Regions from separate parts of the Microbispora sp. NPDC046973 genome, predicted to be linked through region 3. Evidence: predicted binding sites of a transcription regulator. Region 3 holds the regulator's gene; each other region holds the start of a gene.
What was found. The regulator HrcA, encoded in region 3, represses chaperone genes, less so after heat shock. The targets are predictions, from matches to a motif close to TTGGCACTCTCNNNNNGAGAGTGCCAA.
Positions count from the first base shown of each region.

Region 1: the regulator HrcA is predicted to act here: its motif matches at 1,875-1,901, upstream of groL (chaperonin GroEL).
Region 2: the regulator HrcA is predicted to act here: its motif matches at 3,991-4,017, upstream of groES (co-chaperone GroES).

Region 1 is NZ_JBEYWQ010000020.1:132,292-138,370, reverse strand. It holds gene thrC (threonine synthase) at 1-709, shown strand, start outside; gene ABZ860_RS30475 (MoaD/ThiS family protein) at 755-1,030, shown strand; gene ABZ860_RS30470 (cold-shock protein) at 1,288-1,488, shown strand; gene groL (chaperonin GroEL) at 2,044-3,666, shown strand; gene ABZ860_RS30460 (GNAT family N-acetyltransferase) at 3,739-4,167, opposite strand; gene ABZ860_RS30455 (AAA family ATPase) at 4,164-6,079, opposite strand, start outside.
Region 2 is NZ_JBEYWQ010000003.1:59,898-65,976, forward strand. It holds gene ABZ860_RS07505 (hypothetical protein) at 1-906, opposite strand, end outside; gene ABZ860_RS07510 (methyltransferase domain-containing protein) at 1,063-2,256, opposite strand; gene ABZ860_RS07515 (MarR family transcriptional regulator) at 2,302-2,847, opposite strand; gene ABZ860_RS07520 (NAD-dependent epimerase/dehydratase family protein) at 2,988-3,830, shown strand; gene groES (co-chaperone GroES) at 4,104-4,418, shown strand; gene groL (chaperonin GroEL) at 4,486-6,079, shown strand, end outside.
Region 3 is NZ_JBEYWQ010000022.1:43,224-49,302, reverse strand. It holds gene hemW (radical SAM family heme chaperone HemW) at 1-266, shown strand, start outside; gene ABZ860_RS31660 (saccharopine dehydrogenase NADP-binding domain-containing protein) at 322-1,407, opposite strand; gene ABZ860_RS31655 (AraC family transcriptional regulator) at 1,514-2,449, shown strand; gene ABZ860_RS31650 (DUF3097 domain-containing protein) at 2,473-3,273, opposite strand; gene ABZ860_RS31645 (hypothetical protein) at 3,292-3,948, opposite strand; gene hrcA (heat-inducible transcriptional repressor HrcA) at 4,125-5,138, shown strand; gene dnaJ (molecular chaperone DnaJ) at 5,139-6,079, shown strand, end outside.

The sequences.
Region 1 (6,079 bases), on a different contig from region 3:
CGCCATCGACGGCAACTACGACGAGGTCAACCGCTTCTGCTCCGAGCTCATCGGTGACGAGCTGGGTGAGAAGTGGGGCTTCGTCAACGTCAACCTCCGGCCCTTCTATGCCGAGGGCTCCAAGACGCTGGCGTACGAGATCGCCGAGCAGCTCGGCTGGCGGCTGCCCGACCAGATCGTCATCCCGGTGGCGTCCGGCTCCCAGCTCACCAAGATCGACAAGGGTTTCCGTGAGCTGATCAAGCTGGGGCTGGTCGAGGAGCGTCCCTACCGGATCTTCGGGGCGCAGGCCGAGGGCTGCTCGCCGGTCTCCCGGGCGTACAAGGCCGGGCAGGACGTGGTGCAGCCGGTGCGGCCCGACACCATCGCCAAGTCCCTGGCCATCGGCAACCCGGCGGACGGGCCGTACGTGCTCGACATCGCGCGCCGGACGGGCGGCGCGGTGGAGGACGTGAACGACCAGGAAGTGGTCGAGGCGATCCGCCTGCTGGCCAGGACCGAGGGCGTCTTCGCCGAGACCGCGGGCGGTGTCACGGTCGGTGTGCTGCGCAAGCTGGTGCGCGAGGGCCGCCTCGACCCCGACGCCGAGACCGTGGTGCTGAACACCGGCGACGGGCTCAAGACGCTCGACGCGGTGGCCGAGCACGCCCGTCCCGCCGCCGTCATCCGTCCCTCTCTCGACGCCTTCCGTACGGCATTCGCCAACTGAAAGCGTTTCAAAAGGCCCATCGGCAGTAACGAAAGCGAGCGAACAATGAGCGTTTCCGTGCGGATTCCGACGATTCTCCGGACGTACACCAACGGAGCCGCGGAGGTGAGCGGGGAGGGGGGAACGCTCCGCGAGGTCCTGCAGAAGCTGGACGCGGACTACCCCGGCATCGGCGGGCGCATCCTGGACGAAACGGGTAAGATTCGGCGTTTTGTCAACGTCTACGTCGGGGAAGAGGACGTCCGATTTGCCGACGGTCTGGACACCGCCACGCCGGACGGGGTGCAGATTTCGGTCATCCCCGCCGTAGCCGGAGGCTGAGCCGCCGCGCCGGGAGTCGAGCACCTGACATGCACTTCTATCGGATGAAGAAGCATGCGATGGCATGGCAAATGGTGCAGCTCTCAACTATTCAACAGCAAAGTGAATATTCTCCGATCCTGCTTTGAGCGAACGCCAAGTAGTAGTTTGCGGATTGACTCTGTTGTCCTACGCCTTGACACGGGTATGGTCGAGGACGATCGACAAAACCGGGGGCTTCTTGGGTGTGGTCCCCAGCCCAGCAAGAGGAGTCGGAAGTGGCGCAGGGCACCGTCAAATGGTTTAACGCGGACAAGGGCTACGGCTTCATCGCGGTAGACGGTGGTAAGGACGTGTTCGTCCATTACTCGGCAATCCTGATGGACGGCTACAAGGCCCTCGAGCAGGGTCAGCGGGTTGAGTTCGACATCACGCAGGGTCAGAAGGGCCCGCAGGCGGAGGCCGTACGGGCCGTCTGATCCCGTCATCGACCTTGGAGGGCCCGGCGCGCGGATCCGCGCGCCGGGCCCTCCGTCGTGTTCCCCGCTGCGCTCGCCGAGGCGCTCTTATCCGCGGGGTCGTGCCGGAGGCGCGCCGGGAGCACAGCCCTCGTCACGTGCTCGCTCGTGCCTCGCTGCGCGCGTTCCTCGGTCCAGACACCGGCGCGCCCCGACGGCTTGCTCGGTGTCGCCCGCTGCGCTCGCCGAGGCGCTCTTATCCGTTGTCTTCCCTCGTCACGTGCTCGCTCGTGCCTCGCTGCGCGCGTTCCTCGGTCCAGACGCCGGCGCGCCCCGGCGGCTTGCTTGGTGTCGCCCGCTTCGCGCTGTTCTGGACATGCCGTCCAAGCTGGTCAGCACGGCTTCCGCTTGCACTCTCAGGGGGAGAGTGCTAAATACTTGTTTGGCACTCTGAGGTCGAGAGTGACAACAACCGGGATCGGGGCGATGGGGCCCGCGCAGGGATAGCGGGTCCAAGCCGTCGCGGGCGTCGGCTCGGTCCGTTGAAGACACCCTGCTACTGGGAGGTCTAGCCTAATGGCAGCCAAGATGATCGCGTTTGACGAGGACGCCCGGCGCGGTCTCGAGCGCGGTATGAACCAGCTCGCCGACGCCGTGAAGGTGACCCTCGGCCCCAAGGGCCGCAACGTCGTGCTGGAGAAGAAGTGGGGCGCCCCCACGATCACCAACGACGGTGTCTCCATCGCGAAGGAGATCGAGCTCGAGGACCCGTGGGAGAAGATCGGCGCCGAGCTGGTCAAGGAAGTCGCGAAGAAGACCGACGACGTCGCCGGTGACGGCACCACGACGGCCACCGTGCTCGCCCAGGCGCTGGTCCGCGAGGGTCTGCGCAACGTGGCCGCCGGCGCCAACCCGATGGCGCTGAAGAAGGGCATCGAGGCCGCCGTCGAGCGCGTCAGCGAGGAGCTGTCGAAGCTCGCCAAGGACGTGGAGACCAAGGAGCAGATCGCCTCCACCGCCTCCATCTCCGCCGCCGACACCGAGATCGGCGCCCTCATCGCCGAGGCGATGGACAAGGTGGGCAAGGAAGGCGTCATCACCGTCGAGGAGAGCAACACCTTCGGCCTGGAGCTGGAGCTCACCGAGGGCATGCGCTTCGACAAGGGCTACGTGTCCGGCTACTTCGTGACCGACCCCGAGCGCATGGAGGCGGTCTTCGAGGACCCGTACATCCTGATCGTCAACTCCAAGGTCTCGGCGAACAAGGACCTGCTGCCGCTGCTCGACAAGGTCGTGCAGTCCGGCAAGCCGCTGGTCATCATCGCCGAGGACGTCGAGGGCGAGGCCCTGGCCACCCTGGTCGTCAACAAGATCCGCGGCCTGTTCAAGTCCGTGGCAGTCAAGGCTCCGGGCTTCGGCGACCGCCGCAAGGCCATGCTGGGCGACATCGCCATCCTCACCGGTGGCCAGGTCATCTCCGAGGAGGTCGGCCTCAAGCTCGAGAACGCCACCCTCGACCTGCTCGGCCGCGCCCGCAAGGTCGTCGTCACCAAGGACGAGACCACGATCGTCGACGGCGCCGGTGACGCCGAGCAGATCGCCGGCCGGGTCAACGAGATCCGCGCCGAGATCGAGCGCACCGACTCCGACTACGACCGCGAGAAGCTCCAGGAGCGCCTCGCCAAGCTGGCCGGCGGCGTCGCCGTCATCAAGGCCGGCGCGGCTACCGAGGTCGAGCTCAAGGAGCGCAAGCACCGCATCGAGGACGCCGTCCGCAACGCCAAGGCCGCGGTCGAGGAGGGCATCGTCCCCGGCGGTGGCGTGGCCCTGCTGCAGGCCGGCGCCAACGCGTTCGACAAGCTCGAGGTCAACGGCGACGAGGCCACCGGTGCCGCGATCGTCCGCAAGGCTCTCGAGGAGCCGCTGAAGCAGATCGCCGTCAACGCCGGCCTCGAGGGCGGCGTCGTAGTGGAGAAGGTCCGCAACCTCCCGGCTGGTGAGGGCCTCAACGCCGCGACCGGCGAGTACGTCAACATGTTCGAGTCCGGCATCATCGACCCGGCGAAGGTCACCCGCTCGGCGCTGCAGAACGCGGCGTCCATCGCGGCGCTGTTCCTGACCACCGAGGCCGTCATCGCCGAGAAGCCCGAGAAGGAGAAGGCCCCCGCCATGCCCGGCGGCGGCGACATGGACTTCTGATCCATCTGCCTGCTTCGTCTCAACGGAAGGGCGGTTCCCCCTCGGGGGAGCCGCCCTTTCCCGTTGTGCGACTCAGGTGAGGCGCCTGACCCAGCGGGCGCAGTCGGTCTGCATCGCGTATCCCGCCGCCGTCCACGCGTGGTGCGCCAGGGCGTTGTCGTGCAGGACCATCGCGTCCGCGCGGAACGCGCCGAACTTCCTGAACCGCTCCTCGGCGGCCTGGATCAGCCGCGATCCGATACCCATGCGCCGGTGGGCGGGGTCCACGGCGAGCCGGTAGAGGTGGGCGCGCCAGCCGTCCCATCCGGCGATGAGCGTGCCGACCAGGCGGCCGTCGATCTCGGCGAGGAGCAGCGCCTCGGGATCGCGCTCGATCAGGGCCACGACCTTGCCGGCGTCGTCGTGCCTGTCGGTGTTCTCCGCCGCTTCCAGCCAGAACCGCAACACGGACGGGACGTCGTCGAGCCCCCCGTGACGGACGTGCACGTCGGGCGAAGTCATCGCAGCTCCTCGGGAAGATCGCGGCTGTGCAGGACGGTCAGTGACGTTACCGCCCGGGTGAGGACCACGTAGAGGCGGGCGAGGCCGCGCTCCTCGGCCTCCGCGATCGCGGCCGGCTCGGCGACGATCACGTGGTCGTACTCCAGACCCTTGGCGAGCGTCGCCGGCACCAGCAGCACCCGGTCGTCGCCCGTCGAGTCGGGGCCGAGCACCGTGTGCGGCACCCCGGCGGCCTCCAGGGCCGCGGAGAGCGAGGGAAGGCCGGAGTCCGCCGCGATGACCCCGATGGAGCCCTCCTGCGCGAGGGCCTGCCGTACGGCCTCGGGGAGGGCGGCGGCGACGTCGGTCTCGCGGCGCACGGACAGGGAGCCGGCGCCGGGACGCAGCGAGCGCGGCGGGGCGAGCTCCGGCGCGACCGAGGGCAGCAGCCGCGCGGCGAAGTCGAGGACCTCCCGGGGCACACGGAAGCCGAGCGTGAGCTCGGTGACCTCGCCCGAGGGCTGACCGAGGTGGTCGAGCACGGTCTTCCACGAACGCGCCGACCAGGGCGTCGTGCCCTGGGCGAGGTCGCCGAGCACCGTCGCCGAGCCGGTGCGGCAGCGGCGTCCGAGCGCGCGCAACTGCATCGCCGACAGGTCCTGCGCCTCGTCCACCACGAGGTGGCCCTGCGACGGCGTCCGCTCGATCAGGTCGCCGAGTTCGTCCAGCAGCGCCGCGTCGGCCGCCGTCCACTTGGCCGACCGGTGCGACTTGTACGGCTTGCGCCACACGATGAGCTGCTGCTCCTCGGGCGAGAGGTCCGACCGGGCCGCCTTGGCCAGGAACTCGGGGTCCGACAGCAACCGGAACAGCACCTGCTCGGGGGTGAGCTTCGGCCAGGCGGCGTCCAGCACGGCCTTGACCGGCTTCGACCGGGCCACCGCGTCCTGCACCCGGTCGTCGGGCGACTCGCCGCGCCGTTCCATCTGGACGAGCACGGCGTGGGCGAGCCGCTGGGCCAGGGTGGCGCGGCCGGGGCCGTACCTCGTCGTGCCGCGCAGCGAGGCGACGATCTCACGCACCTCGTGATCGGGCACCCGGTAGCGGTTGATGCCCTTGGTGAACAGCACCCCCTCGGCCGGCTTGGTGACGTGCAGCCACAGCGCCCGCTTGACGACCTCGGCCATGCGGGCGTCGCCCTTCACGGCCGCCGCCGCGGGGTCCTCGGGGTGGGCGTGGTCGCCGAGGACACCGGCCACCGTCGTCTGGTCGACCTTCACCTCGCCGAGCGCGGGCAGCACCGAGGAGATGTAGGAGAGGAAGGCCCGGTTGGGCCCGACGATCGTCACGCCCGAGCGCGCCAGCTTCTCGCGGTGGGTGAACAGCAGGTAGGCCGCGCGGTGCAGGCCCACGGCCGTCTTGCCGGTGCCGGGCGCGCCCTGCACGCAGACGGTCACGCCGAGGTCGGCGCGGACGATCTCGTCCTGGTCGGGCTGGATGGTCGCCACGATGTCCCGCATCGGGCCGGTGCGGGGCCGCTCGATCTCCTCGGTCAGCAGCCTGCTCTGCCCGAGCGCCCTGCCGTCGAGCGGTTCGTCCTCGTACGCGGTGAGGTCGCCGCCCTGGTAGCCGAACCTGCGGCGCAGCGCGACCCCCATGGGGTCGGCGGGACTGGCCTGGTAGAAGGCGCGCGAGATCGGGGCGCGCCAGTCGATCACGAGGGGCCGGCTGCTCTCGTCGTGGACGTGCCTGCGGCCGACGTAGACCGTGCTCGGCAGGTCGTCGCCGGCCTCGCGATCCAACCGGCCGAAGAACAGCGGCGCGTCGGGGTGGTCGGCCAGCGCGGCCACCCGCTGGTCGAGCAGGCCCTGCAGCACCTGCTGCGACACCCAGTCGCCTGCGGCGTCCGCCGACAGCGACTGCGCGTGCTCGC
Region 2 (6,079 bases), on a different contig from region 3:
GACCTCGGCGAGCGCCAGCATGGTCTCCTCCAGGGCGGCGAGCCGCCGGGCCACGTCGCCCCGCGCCGGTTCCATGGCGCGGGTGACCGCGTCCGAGACGGTCTCGGCGATCTGCTCGCGGTCGGGCCTGCTGCGCACCGCGTCCGCGAGGGGCACGACGGCCCCCGCCGCCAGGGTGAGGTCGGCGTTCATGCCCGCGATGGTGGTGCTCATCTCGTCCACGCCGGCGGCGACGTCCCCGACGCCGGCGCCCAGCGCGGTCACCCTGGCGTCCATGCCCTCGACGGCGTGACCGAGGCCGGCCACGGTGCCGCGCAGTTCCCCGATGCCGAGCTCGGCGGGCAGGCTCCCGACGCGCTCGCCGACCGCCTCGACCCCGTTCTCCACCGCCTCGATCCGGCCCCCGACCGAGTCCAGCCGTTCGACGACGACGGCCTCCAGCCGCTCGGTGCGCTCGGTGAGCGCGGCGAGAACCTTGTCGATCCGGGTGAACCGCCCGGCGGCGGCCTCCATGCTTCCCTGGAACTTGCCGAGCCGGTGCGCGACGTCCGCCATCCGGTCGGCGAGACCCTGGGTCCTGCCGCCGACCTCGTCCACGTGGTCGCGCAGCAGCTCCATGTGCTGGGCCAGCCCCTCCGCCCATGCGGGCGGCCTGACCGTCATGTCGTCGAGCCGCTGGGTGATCGCCTCGAGTGCCACGCCGAGGCCGCCCAGCTCACGCTCGCGCACCTCGCGCAGGAGCCATTCCATGCCCTCCAGCCGCTGGCGGATCTCGTCGAGCACGGCGCCCTGCGTCCGCTGCTCGTAGACGTGGTCCTGGGCCGCACGGGCGAGCAGTTCGCGCATCCGGTCGGAGATGGCGGTCTGGCTGCCCGCCTGGAGGAGGTTGTGGCTGGAATGCTCCACCGAGAATGCTCCTTCACTCGCCGAAACATCGGTTCGGCCCGGTCTCGCGCAGATGAACGAACAGGCGGCACGCCCGACGGCCAACTTTAGGCCCTGACCCGCGGCCATCAGGCGTGGAATGAGAAAGGCGGTAATTGCCGGTGTATTGTTCCGATTTCACCCGTCTGTGCTGGTCACGGGCTGACACAGCAGGGCGAACGGCCGTTCCTCGATGCGGGTGAGCACGATCACGACGGAATTGCCGCCGGAAAGCCGCAGATCCTTGCGCAGCCGTTCGACGTCGACGGCGGACCCGCGCTTCTTGACGGTGACCGCGCCGACGCGCCGTTCGCGCAGCACCGCTCTCAGCCGTTTGAGCGAGAACGGCATGACGTCGGTCACCTCGTAGCAGGGCGCCCAGTCCGTGCGTACGAGACGGTCGCTCGTGATGTAGGCGATTCGCGGATCGAGGAGGCGGCCCGACACGAGGGCGGCGACCTCGGCCACAAGGTGGGCCCGCACCGCGGCGCCGTCGGGCTCGTAGAGGTAACGGCTCACCGGCCCGGTCTCCGCCTCCGCGCCGGACGCCGTGAGCGTGGCCCCGGACGGCAGCAGGGTGGCGCGCCGGCCGCCGGCCCCCATCCCGGTCCAGATCGCGGCCTCCTTCACCTCGCCGCGGTACGACACCCACTCGGCCTCGGCGCCCTCCGGGATGAACTCGTACGGGATGCCGGGGGCCACCTTCAGACAGGCCGCCGGGGCGCGGGCCACCAGGTCGAGCACGACCGGCCACGTGGGGGAGTACGCCATCGGGTCGAAGGTCCGTCCCCTCGCCCCCCTTCTGGCGGGGTCGGCGAACAGCAGGCCGTAGCGGCCGGGGTCGGCCAGCGCGGCGTCGCCCGTGCGGACGCCGGCCAGGGAGGACAGGCCGAGCGCCGCCGCGTTGGCGCGGGCGATCTCCACGGTCAGCGGGTCGAGGTCCAGGGCGTCCACCCGGCAGCCCGCCCTCGCCAGCGCGAGCAGGTCCCCACCGATCCCGCAGCAGACGTCCAGCACGGCAGGGCCGCCGTCCGGTTCTCCGGCAGCCCGGATTCTGGTTGCGCGGTGTGCGGCGACCTCGGGGCGCGTGGCCTGCTCAAGCCCGTGGGGGGTGAAGTACATGACCGCGGCGTCGGGGCCGAACTTGGCCTCGGCCCGCCGTCGCAGCGACGCCTGGGTGAGCGCCGCCGCCGCCAGATCCGCCGGGTGGTTGCGGCGCAGCGCGCTCGCGGCGGCCACGGGGTCGGCGCCGTCGGCGAGTATCTTCACGGCCTCGTCCAGGGCCCCGCGCCCGGCGGGCGTGAGCAGCGTGCGGAAGGCGTCCAGGTCCACGCCCGCGACGCTACCGCCTGCCCGGCGCGCACGTCGGCCCCGCGGTCAGCAGGAGCCGACGTCGCCGAGCGAGGTGAGCAGCTTGCAGAGCAGTCCGGACAGCTGGGCCCGGTCCTCGCCGGTGAGGCCGGACAGCAGCCGGTCCTCGTTGGCCACGTGACCCTCCAGCAGGGCGTCGACCACAGCCCGGCCCTCGTCGGTGAGGGTGATCAGGACCATGCGGCGGTTGGACGGCGAGACCTCCCGGTGCACCAGGCCTCTGGCGACGAGGCGGTCCACCCGGTTGGTGAGCGCCGCGGAGCTGACCATCGCGGCCGTGGCGAGATCGCTCATGCAGAGCCGGTGATCGGGGTTGGACCGGAAGAGGGTCGCGAGCACGTCGAACTCCCACGGTTCGAGGTCGTGTCCGGCGAAGTACTCCTTGATGCCCTTCTCCAGCAGGCGCGACGCGCGGGAGATCCGCCCGGCCACTCCCATCGCCGAGCAGTCCACGTCCGGGCGCACCCGGGCCCACTGGCCGAGGATCTGGTCGACGGCGTCGTTGCCGGCGGTGTCCTTCGTGAGGGGTTCGTTCGTGAGGGTGTCGTTCATAGCGCGCGCGGCCTGGGTCCTCCTCGCCGCTCCTCCTCCACAGGTCATGGTAACCGACGCTTCGACGTTGAAATGTAAGCAGGGGATGCGCTAGCTTCTGCGTCGAACAGTCAAGCATCGAAGTGTTCGAGGTGGAAAAGATGAAGGTCCTGGTGCTCGGCGCGACGGGGTACATCGGTTCGGCGCTGGCGGAGCGCCTCGGCGAACGCGGCCACGAGGTGGTCGCGCTCGCCCGGCCGAGGGCCCGCGACACCGCCGTACCGGGTGAGGTGCGCCACGGCGACCTCCACGAACCCGAGACCCTGAAGAAGGCGGTGACGCCGGACATCGACGTCGTCGTGCACGCCGCCAACCCCACCGGGGACGAGGAGGTGGACGTCGCGGCGATCGAGGCGCTGGCCGGAGGGGGCGCCCGGCTCGTCTACACCAGCGGCGTCTGGGTGCTCGGCACCACGACCGAGGCGGCGGGCGAGGACGCGCCGGTCAACCCCATCACGGCCTCCCGCTACCGGCCGCGGGTGGAAAAGCTGGTGCTGGACGCGGGCGGCGTGGTCGTCAGGCCCGGCGTCGTGTACGGCCGGGGCGCCGGCATCCCCACGGTGCTCACCGCCCCGGGGCAGGAGGACGGCCGGTACGTCCACGCGGGCGGCCCGGTGCCGACCTGGGCGACCGTGCACGTCGACGACCTGGCGGACCTGCTCGTGCTCGCGATCGAGCGGGCGGCGCCGGGGAGCCTCTTCCACGCCGTCGCCGAGGAGGCGGTGAGCGTCGCCGACGTGGCGGCGGCCGCGGGCCGTACGGGGAAGGCCGTGCCGTGGCCGATCGACGAGGCGAGCGAGGCGCTCGGCCGCCCGTTCGCCGAGGGGCTGGCCCTGAGCCAGGTGGTGAGCGGCGACCTCGCCAGGAAGGTCCTCGGCTGGCAGCCGAGCCGCCCCGGCATCGTCGACGACGTCCGCTCCGGCTCGTACGCCTCGCGCGCCTGACCGTCCCCGGAGGAGGCGCCGGTCCGGCGGAAGGGGCGGCGGTGACGCCGGCGCGGCGGACGGCTGAACGACTGATCTCGGGCGCGTTGCCGCGAGATGCGTCTGACCTGCGATGCCGGTTCGTGTTGACTGTCACGCGCCACTTGCATACTGTTTCGTGTTGGCACTCTCCCATCGAGAGTGCCAACAGCGACGAGACAGGTCTGACACCCGCGACGGCAGGCCGCTGGTCGCCTCTTCAGCTCATTCATCGCAATCTGAAGGGGAGGTCCGATCGTGACGACCGCCACCAAGGTTCCCGTTAAGCCGCTTGGCGACCGCATCGTGGTCCAGCCGCTTGAGGCCGAGCAGACCACCGCCTCCGGCCTGGTCATCCCGGACACCGCCAAGGAGAAGCCGCAGGAGGGCCGTGTCCTCGCTGTGGGTCCGGGCAACTGGGACGAGGACGGCGAGAAGCGCATTCCGCTCGACGTCAAGGAGGGCGACGTCGTCCTCTACAGCAAGTACGGCGGCACCGAGGTCAAGTACGGCGGCGAGGAGTACCTGGTGCTCTCGGCCCGCGACGTGCTCGCCATCATCGAGAAGTAGGCCGCGCCGGCTTGTGGAGCCCCGGGACCACGTGCCCGGGGCTCCGCGCGCTCACAAGGAGACCTGAATGCCGAAGATCCTGGAGTTCGAAGAGGACGCGCGGCGCGCTCTCGAGCGTGGTGTGAACGCTCTCGCCGACGCCGTCAAGGTGACGCTCGGCCCCCGTGGCCGCAACGTCGTCATCGACAAGAAGTTCGGTGCCCCGACGATCACGAACGACGGTGTGACCATCGCTCGCGAGGTCGAGCTGGACAAGCCGTACGAGAACCTTGGCGCCCAGCTCGCCAAGGAAGTGGCGACCAAGACCAACGACATCGCGGGTGACGGCACCACCACCGCGACCGTCCTGGCCCAGGCCATGGTCCGCGAGGGCCTGCGCAACGTGGCCGCCGGCGCGCAGCCGCTCGGCCTCAAGCGCGGCATCGACAAGGCCGCGCAGGCCGTCAGCGAGCGGCTGCTCGGCAGCGCCCGCCACGTCGAGGACAAGAAGGAGATCGCCAACGTCGCGACGATCTCCGCGCAGGACGCGAAGATCGGCGGCCTGATCGCCGAGGCGTTCGACAAGGTGGGCAAGGACGGTGTCATCACCGTCGAGGAGTCCAACGCGATGGGCCTGGAGCTGGAGTTCACCGAGGGCCTCCAGTTCGACAAGGGCTACCTGTCGCACTACATGGTGACCGACTCCGAGCGCATGGAGGCGGTCCTCGAGGACCCCTACATCCTCATCACCCAGGGCAAGATCTCCTCCATCGCGGACTTCCTGCCGCTGCTGGAGAAGGTCGCCCAGAGCAAGCGCCAGCTGCTGGTCATCGCCGAGGACGTCGAGGGCGAGGCCCTGGCCGTCCTGGTGACCAACAAGATCCGCGGCACCTTCACCTCCGTCGCCGTCAAGGCCCCCGGCTTCGGCGACCGTCGCAAGGCGATGCTGCAGGACATCGCCATCCTCACCGGCGGCCAGGTCGTCAGCGAGGAGGTCGGCCTCAAGCTGGAGCACGTCGGCCTCGAGGTGCTCGGCACGGCCCGCCGCGTCGTGGTCAACAAGGACACCACCACGATCGTGGACGGTGCCGGCGACGCCCAGGCGATCGAGGACCGCGTCCGCGAGATCAAGGTCGCCATCGAGCAGTCCGACTCCGACTGGGACCGCGAGAAGCTCCAGGAGCGTCTCGCGAAGCTGGCCGGCGGTGTGTGCGTGCTGCGTGTCGGCGCCGCCACCGAGGTGGAGCTCAAGGAGAAGAAGCACCGCCTCGAGGACGCGATCTCCGCGACCCGCGCCGCGATCGAGGAGGGCATCGTCTCCGGCGGTGGCTCCGCGCTCGTGCACGTGTCCAAGGAGCTCGACGACCTGGGCCTGACCGGCGACGAGGCCACCGGTGTCTCGATCGTCCGCAAGGCGCTGATCGAGCCCGCCCGCTGGATCGCCGAGAACGCGGGCATGGAGGGCTACGTCGTCACCACCAAGATCGCCGCGATGAACGCCGGTGAGGGCCTCAACGCCGCCACCGGCGAGTACGGCGACCTGGTGGGCCAGGGCGTCATCGACCCCGTCAAGGTGACCCGCTCGGCCGTGCAGAACGCCGCGTCCATCGCCGGCATGCTGCTCACCACCGAGGCCCTCGTCGTGGACAAGCCCGAGGAGGAGGCTCCGGCCGCCAACGGCG
Region 3 (6,079 bases):
CCGCCCGCCTGGCGGCCGGGACCTCGCCCGCGCACGCCCGTGAGGTGCTGGCGGCGGAGGGCAGGGCCGTGGAGCGGGTCATGCTGGAGCTGCGCCTCGCCTCGGGCTTCCCGCTCGCCGATCTCGACCCCCAGGCGCGTACGGCGTGCGCGCGGGCGCTGGCGGACGGGCTGCTGGAGACGGAGGCGTTCAAGGCGGGCCTGGCCGTGCTCACGCTGCGCGGCAGGCTGCTCGCCGACGCCGTGGTGCGGGACCTCACGCCTTAGTGCCCGCGAACCGGCCGATCGCGGATGTGCGACCGAGCAGCTCGACACCCATGGGTCAGTTGCCTGCCGTCCGCTCCTCGCCTTCCTGGATGGTCCAGTGCACGTTGTGGGGCAGGAGGGAGCGCAGGAAGGCGGCGGGGTCGTAGGCCTGGGCGGGAGCGAGCACTCCGGGCTTGGCCGAGCCGGCGACCAGGCGGCGGACGCTCTCGACGGCGATCACCGCGGTGGTGCCGTAGGTGTCCGGGCCTTCCACCACGCCGCGGGCTCGGCGGCCGTCGAGCGCGACGGCGTCGATCAGGTAGGTGAAGCGCTGAGTGGCGCGGGCCTGCTCGTCGGGCCCCTCGGGCAGGCCCGCGATGATCGACGGGTCGATCGGAACGCTCAGCCGGGCGGCGAGCGCGGCCTCGGCCAGCCCTTCGACATGCCGGACCCGAACGTGGCGGGGGATGGTCACGACCTCCGACAGGGGAAACCTCGCCACCGGAACCGCCTGCGCGCTCCCGGGCAGGATGATCGAGGTCTTCCGCGCGGGGAGGCCTGCCCGCCAGTCGCCGTCGTCATAGACCAGGCCCCCGGCCTTGATGATGTCGATGCTTTCGATCAGCGAGCGGAGTGATCCACGGGATGGTCCGCCGCCGCCGGTGATGAGGTGGACGCTGGTGATCTCCTCCAGCGGTCCCAGACGTTCGGCGAGAAGGGCCGCGATCAGATCTCCCGGAACGCACGCGTCGTTCGCGGCGGGCACCACAGTGACCCCGGCGGCCTGCGCCCGCGCCCCGAAGGTGTCGAAGACGGCCTTGATGTAGGGCTGCTCGCCGGCGGTGTCGACGTAGTGGCGGCTCGCGGCGATCGCGGCCCGGACGACCGCGGCCCCGGTCGGGGTGAAGGGACCGGCGCAGTTGACGACCGCGTCGGCCGCGCGGAAGGCGGCGACCAGGGCGTCATGGTCGTCGGCAGGGGCCACCCGTATGTCCGGGCCGGCCAGCCGTATGTCCGGATTGGACAGGGCGACCGTGGCGGCGGCGTGCCGCAGGCGCGCGGCATCGCGGCCGACGAGCACGACGTTCAGGCCGCGCCGGACGGCCTCGGTCAGGACAAGCCTGCCTTGGTAACCGTTCGCGCCATAGACGGCGATCTTCACCTGAAACTCCCTTGGGCGGATCATCGCTGGTTCGCACCACCGTAGGTATCGCAAGCGAGACGTCCAATACGTTGAACGCGCACGGGTTTGCTTTATCGTCTTATCCGTGGATGTCCTGTCCGACGTGATCACCACCATGCGCACCGGCCGGCCGCACTCGGCCCGCGTCGACCGCAGCGTCCCGTTCGGCCGCAGGTTCCCCTCGAGCGACGCAGCGGGATTTCACGTGGTCCTGCAGGGCGCTGCCTGGCTGATCCCGGACGAGGGTGATCCCGTCCCCCTCGGGCCGGGAGATGTGGTGTTCCTGCCTCGTGGTGTCGGGCACGCACTGGCCGACAGCCTCTCCACCCCGCTTGCCGGCGCGCCGGTGCCGCCGGCGGAACCGCCGTCCCATGCGCAGGAGGCCCGTGCGCCGGGCAGCGCCCCGGACACGGTCATGCTGTGCGGGGCCTACCTGCTCGACCGCTCACGCACGCATCCACTCCTGCAAGAGCTGCCCGACGTCGTCCATCTGCCGGCCCGGGTCGGCAGCCGCCCGCACCTGCGCGCGGCACTCGATCTCCTCGGCGGAGAGCTGGAAAGCGACCGTCCGGGCAGTGACGCCATGGTGCCCGCACTGCTGGACGTGCTCCTCCTGCACATCCTTCGTGCCTGGTTCGACGAGCGCAAGGACACCCCCACCGGCTGGAGCGCCGCCTTGAACGACCCGCCCGTCGCGGCCGCCCTGCGGGCCATGCACGGCGAGCCGCAACGGCAGTGGAGCGTCCAGGAGCTGGCCAGGCATGCGGGGCTGTCACGGGCGGCCTTCGCCCGGCGATTCACCACGCTGGTCGGCCGGCCGCCGCTGGCCTACCTCACATGGTGGCGCATGACCATCGCCGCGAGGCTCCTGCGTGCCTCCGACGTGCCCGCGAACGCGGTGGCGGGCAAGGTGGGCTACACCTCTGAGTACGCGTTCGCCCACGCCTTCAAACGCGCCTACGGCCGGCCTCCGGGGGCGTACCGCAGGCAGGGCCCTCACCATCAGGCGCCCGCACGGTGACAGGGACCCCCGTCCAGGGGCGCTCAGGCCGTGACGAAGTCGATCAGTTCTTCCACGCGGCCGAGCAGCTCGGGCTCAAGGTCGGCGTAGGTCGTGACCCGGCCCAGGATGTGCCGCCACGCCTCCTGGGGGTCCATCCGCCAGCCGAGGGCCGCGATCACGCCCTCCTTCCAGGGCACGCCGCGCGGCACGTCCGGCCAGGCGGGGATGCCGAGCGCCCGGGGCTTGACCGCCTGCCAGATGTCCACGAACGGATGCCCGACCACGAGCACGTCGTCGCCGGACACCCGGGCGGCGATGCGGCTCTCCTTGGAGCCGGGCACCAGGTGGTCGACGAGCACGCCGAGCCGCCTGCCCGGTTCGGGGGCGAACTCCTCGACGATGGCCGGGAGGTCGTCCACACCCTCCAGGTATTCGACGACGACCCCCTCCACCCGCAGGTCGTGTCCCCAGATCTTCTCCACCAGCGAGGCGTCGTGGACGCCCTCGACGTAGATGCGGCTCTCCCTGGCGACCTGCGCGCGCAGGCCCTCGACCGCGATCGACCCCGAGGCGCTCCGCAGCGGCCCCTTCGGGCCGCCCTGGGGACGCACCAGCGTCACCGGTTTGCCTTCGAGGAGGAATCCGGCGGGCGTCAGCGGGAACACCCGCCGCCTGCCGAACCGGTCCTCCAGCGTCACGGCCTCCTTGTCGCAGGCCACCACGGCGCCGCAGAAGCGGCCCTCGGCGTCCTCGACCACGAGGTCGGGCTCGGCCGGGATCTCGGGGATCTGCCCCCGCCGTGGCCGCCGCCAGTCTCCGGAAAGCACGTCCCGCCCGTACATGCGGGGAACGCTAGCAAATCACGCCATGCGACGGCGGGCCGCGGAGCGGCGCGCGAGCACGACGATCGTCACGATCAGCGCGGCCAGGAAACCGACGGTGGGCAGCGCCAGCAGCGCGACGGCGCCGCCCACCAGCATGCCGCCGGTGAGCTGCTTGCCGACGCCGAACCGCGCCCCGTCGCCCTCGCAGGCGAGCGGGTAGGTGCCCGCCTCCGGGACGCCGGCCTCGAATAGCAGCTCCCAGGTCGTGCCGTTCAGCGTGACGGTCTGGGAGACGGCCGGCCGGGTCAGCCGCACCCGCGCGTCGGCGCCGTCGCCGAGCCGGCACCTGACGTCGGTGGGCTGGTCGACGGCCGCGTAGATCGCCGGCTTGTCCGCGGGGTCGAGCGCGACGTTCACCGACTGCCCGCCGGAGAAGATCGTGGCGGGCGCGGCGTCGCCGAGCGTGGCGAACAGGCCACCGGCGAACCCGCCGACGCCCGCCACCAGCAGGACGACGAAGAGCGCCCAGGAAAGGAAGATCCACAGCAGCCGGGGCCGGATCGGCCGGGTACCGGCGTACGGCGGGGGAAAGGGGTGCGGCATCCGCAAGGTCGCGCCGGGCGGCGCCGGGGGCATCGGACGGGGCACCCGCACGGTCACGCCGGCCGGCGCGGAGGTCTGGTTCTCGTGCATGGGGTGAAGAGTCGACCATGCGGCTTGCGGTCGATTTGCAGCTCGCTTGTCCTGGTGCCCTGCGCCGTCTTGGTGCCCTCTGCGTTATCGCACCACGTGGGGTGGTAGCCGTACACTTGGCACTCGGGAACACAGAGTGCCAGAGTCGGTGTTTCCAGGCACAGGGAGGTGACACATTGCTCGACGACCGCAAGCTCGCCGTCCTGCGCGCCATCGTCGAGGACTACGTGTCCACCAACGAGCCGGTGGGGTCCAAGGCCCTGGCGGACAGGCACAACCTCGGCGTCTCCCCGGCGACGATCCGCAACGACATGGCGGCGCTTGAGGAGCAGGGATACATCACCCAGCCGCACACCAGTGCCGGAAGGGTGCCGACGGACAAGGGATACCGCCTGTTCGTCGACCGGCTGTCGCAGATCAAGCCGCTGTCGAGCGCGGAGCGCAGGGCCATCGAGACCTTCCTCGCCGGGGCCGTGGACCTCGACGAGATCGTCATGCGCACGGTGCGGCTGCTCGCGCAGCTCACCCGGCAGGTAGCGGTGGTGCAGTACCCTTCGCTCACCAGGTCGTCGGTGCGCCATGTGGAGATCGTCCCGCTCGCGGAGCGCCGGGTCATGCTGGTGCTGATCACGAACACCGGGCGGGTCGAGCAGCGTGTGGTCGACCTGCCGGAGGCCATCGCCGACGACCGGGTCGCGAACCTGCGGGCCGTGCTCAACGCGTGCCTGGACGGCTGCGGCCTGTCCCAGGTGCCGGAGACCGTGGCCGACGTTCCCGAACGCCTGCCTCCCGAGGACAGGCCGGTGGCGGCCACGATCCTTTCCGTGCTGCTCGAGACGCTCGTGGAGCGGCACGAGGAGAAGATCGTCTTCGGCGGTACGGCCAACCTGGCCGCCGCCGACTTCAGCATCGGCCTGCGGGACGTGCTGGAGGCGCTGGAGGAGCAGGTCGTCCTCATCCGCCTGCTGGGGGAGACCGGCGGGCTGTCCGAACTGACCGTCCGCATCGGATCCGAGAACCCCTACAGCGGGCTGCGCGGCACCTCTATCGTGGCCGCGGGATACGGTTCGGGCGACAGAGAACTGGCCCGGCTCGGAGTGCTGGGCCCGACACGAATGGACTATCCGGTGACGATGGGTGCGGTGCGCGCGGTGGCGCGTTACGTCGGCCAGATCCTGGCGGGGTCATAAGTGTCCAACGACTACTACGCGACCCTTGGCGTACGGCGCGACGCCAGCCAGGAAGAGATCAAGAAGGCGTACCGCCGTCTCGCCCGCGAGTTGCATCCGGACGTCAACCCCGATCCGGAGACCCAGGAGCGGTTCAAGGAGATCAACCAGGCGTACGAGGTGCTGTCCGACGCGGGCAAGCGCCGCATGTACGACATGGGCGCCGATCCGTTCGGCGGTGCCGCCGCGGGGGCCGGGGCCGGCGGCTTCGGCGCGGGCTTCCCGTTCAGCGACATCATGGACGCCTTCTTCGGCTCGGCGGGCGCCGCGCGGGGGCCCCGCTCCCGCGCCCGCCGGGGCCGGAACGCCACCATCAGGGTCGAGCTCGACCTGTCTGAGGCGGCCTTCGGCACGACCCGCGAGATCGTGGTCGACACCGCCGTGGTCTGCGAGGTCTGCCAGGGCTCCGGGGCGGCGGCCGGCACCCACCCCGACACCTGCGACATGTGCCACGGGCGCGGCGAGGTCTCGCAGGTGACCCGTTCGTTCCTCGGCCAGGTCATGACCTCCCGTCCCTGCCCCCAGTGCGGCGGGTACGGCAGCGTCATCCGGCACCCCTGCATGGAGTGCTCGGGCGAGGGACGGGTCAGGACCCGGCGCACGATCAAGGTCAGGATCCCGGCCGGCGTCGAGGACGGCACGCACATCCAGCTCGCCGGCGAGGGCGAGGTCGGCCCCGGGGGCGGGCCTCCCGGCGACCTGTTCCTGGAGATCGTCGAGCGACCGCACCAGATCTTCGAGCGGCGCGGCGACGACCTGCACTGTACGGTCCACATCCCGATGACCGCGGCCGCGCTCGGCACCTCGATCACGATCGAGACCCTCGACGGAGCCGAGGAGATCGACGTGCGGCCCGGCACCCAGGCCGGCCAGGTCATCCCCCTGTACGGCAAGGGCGTCCA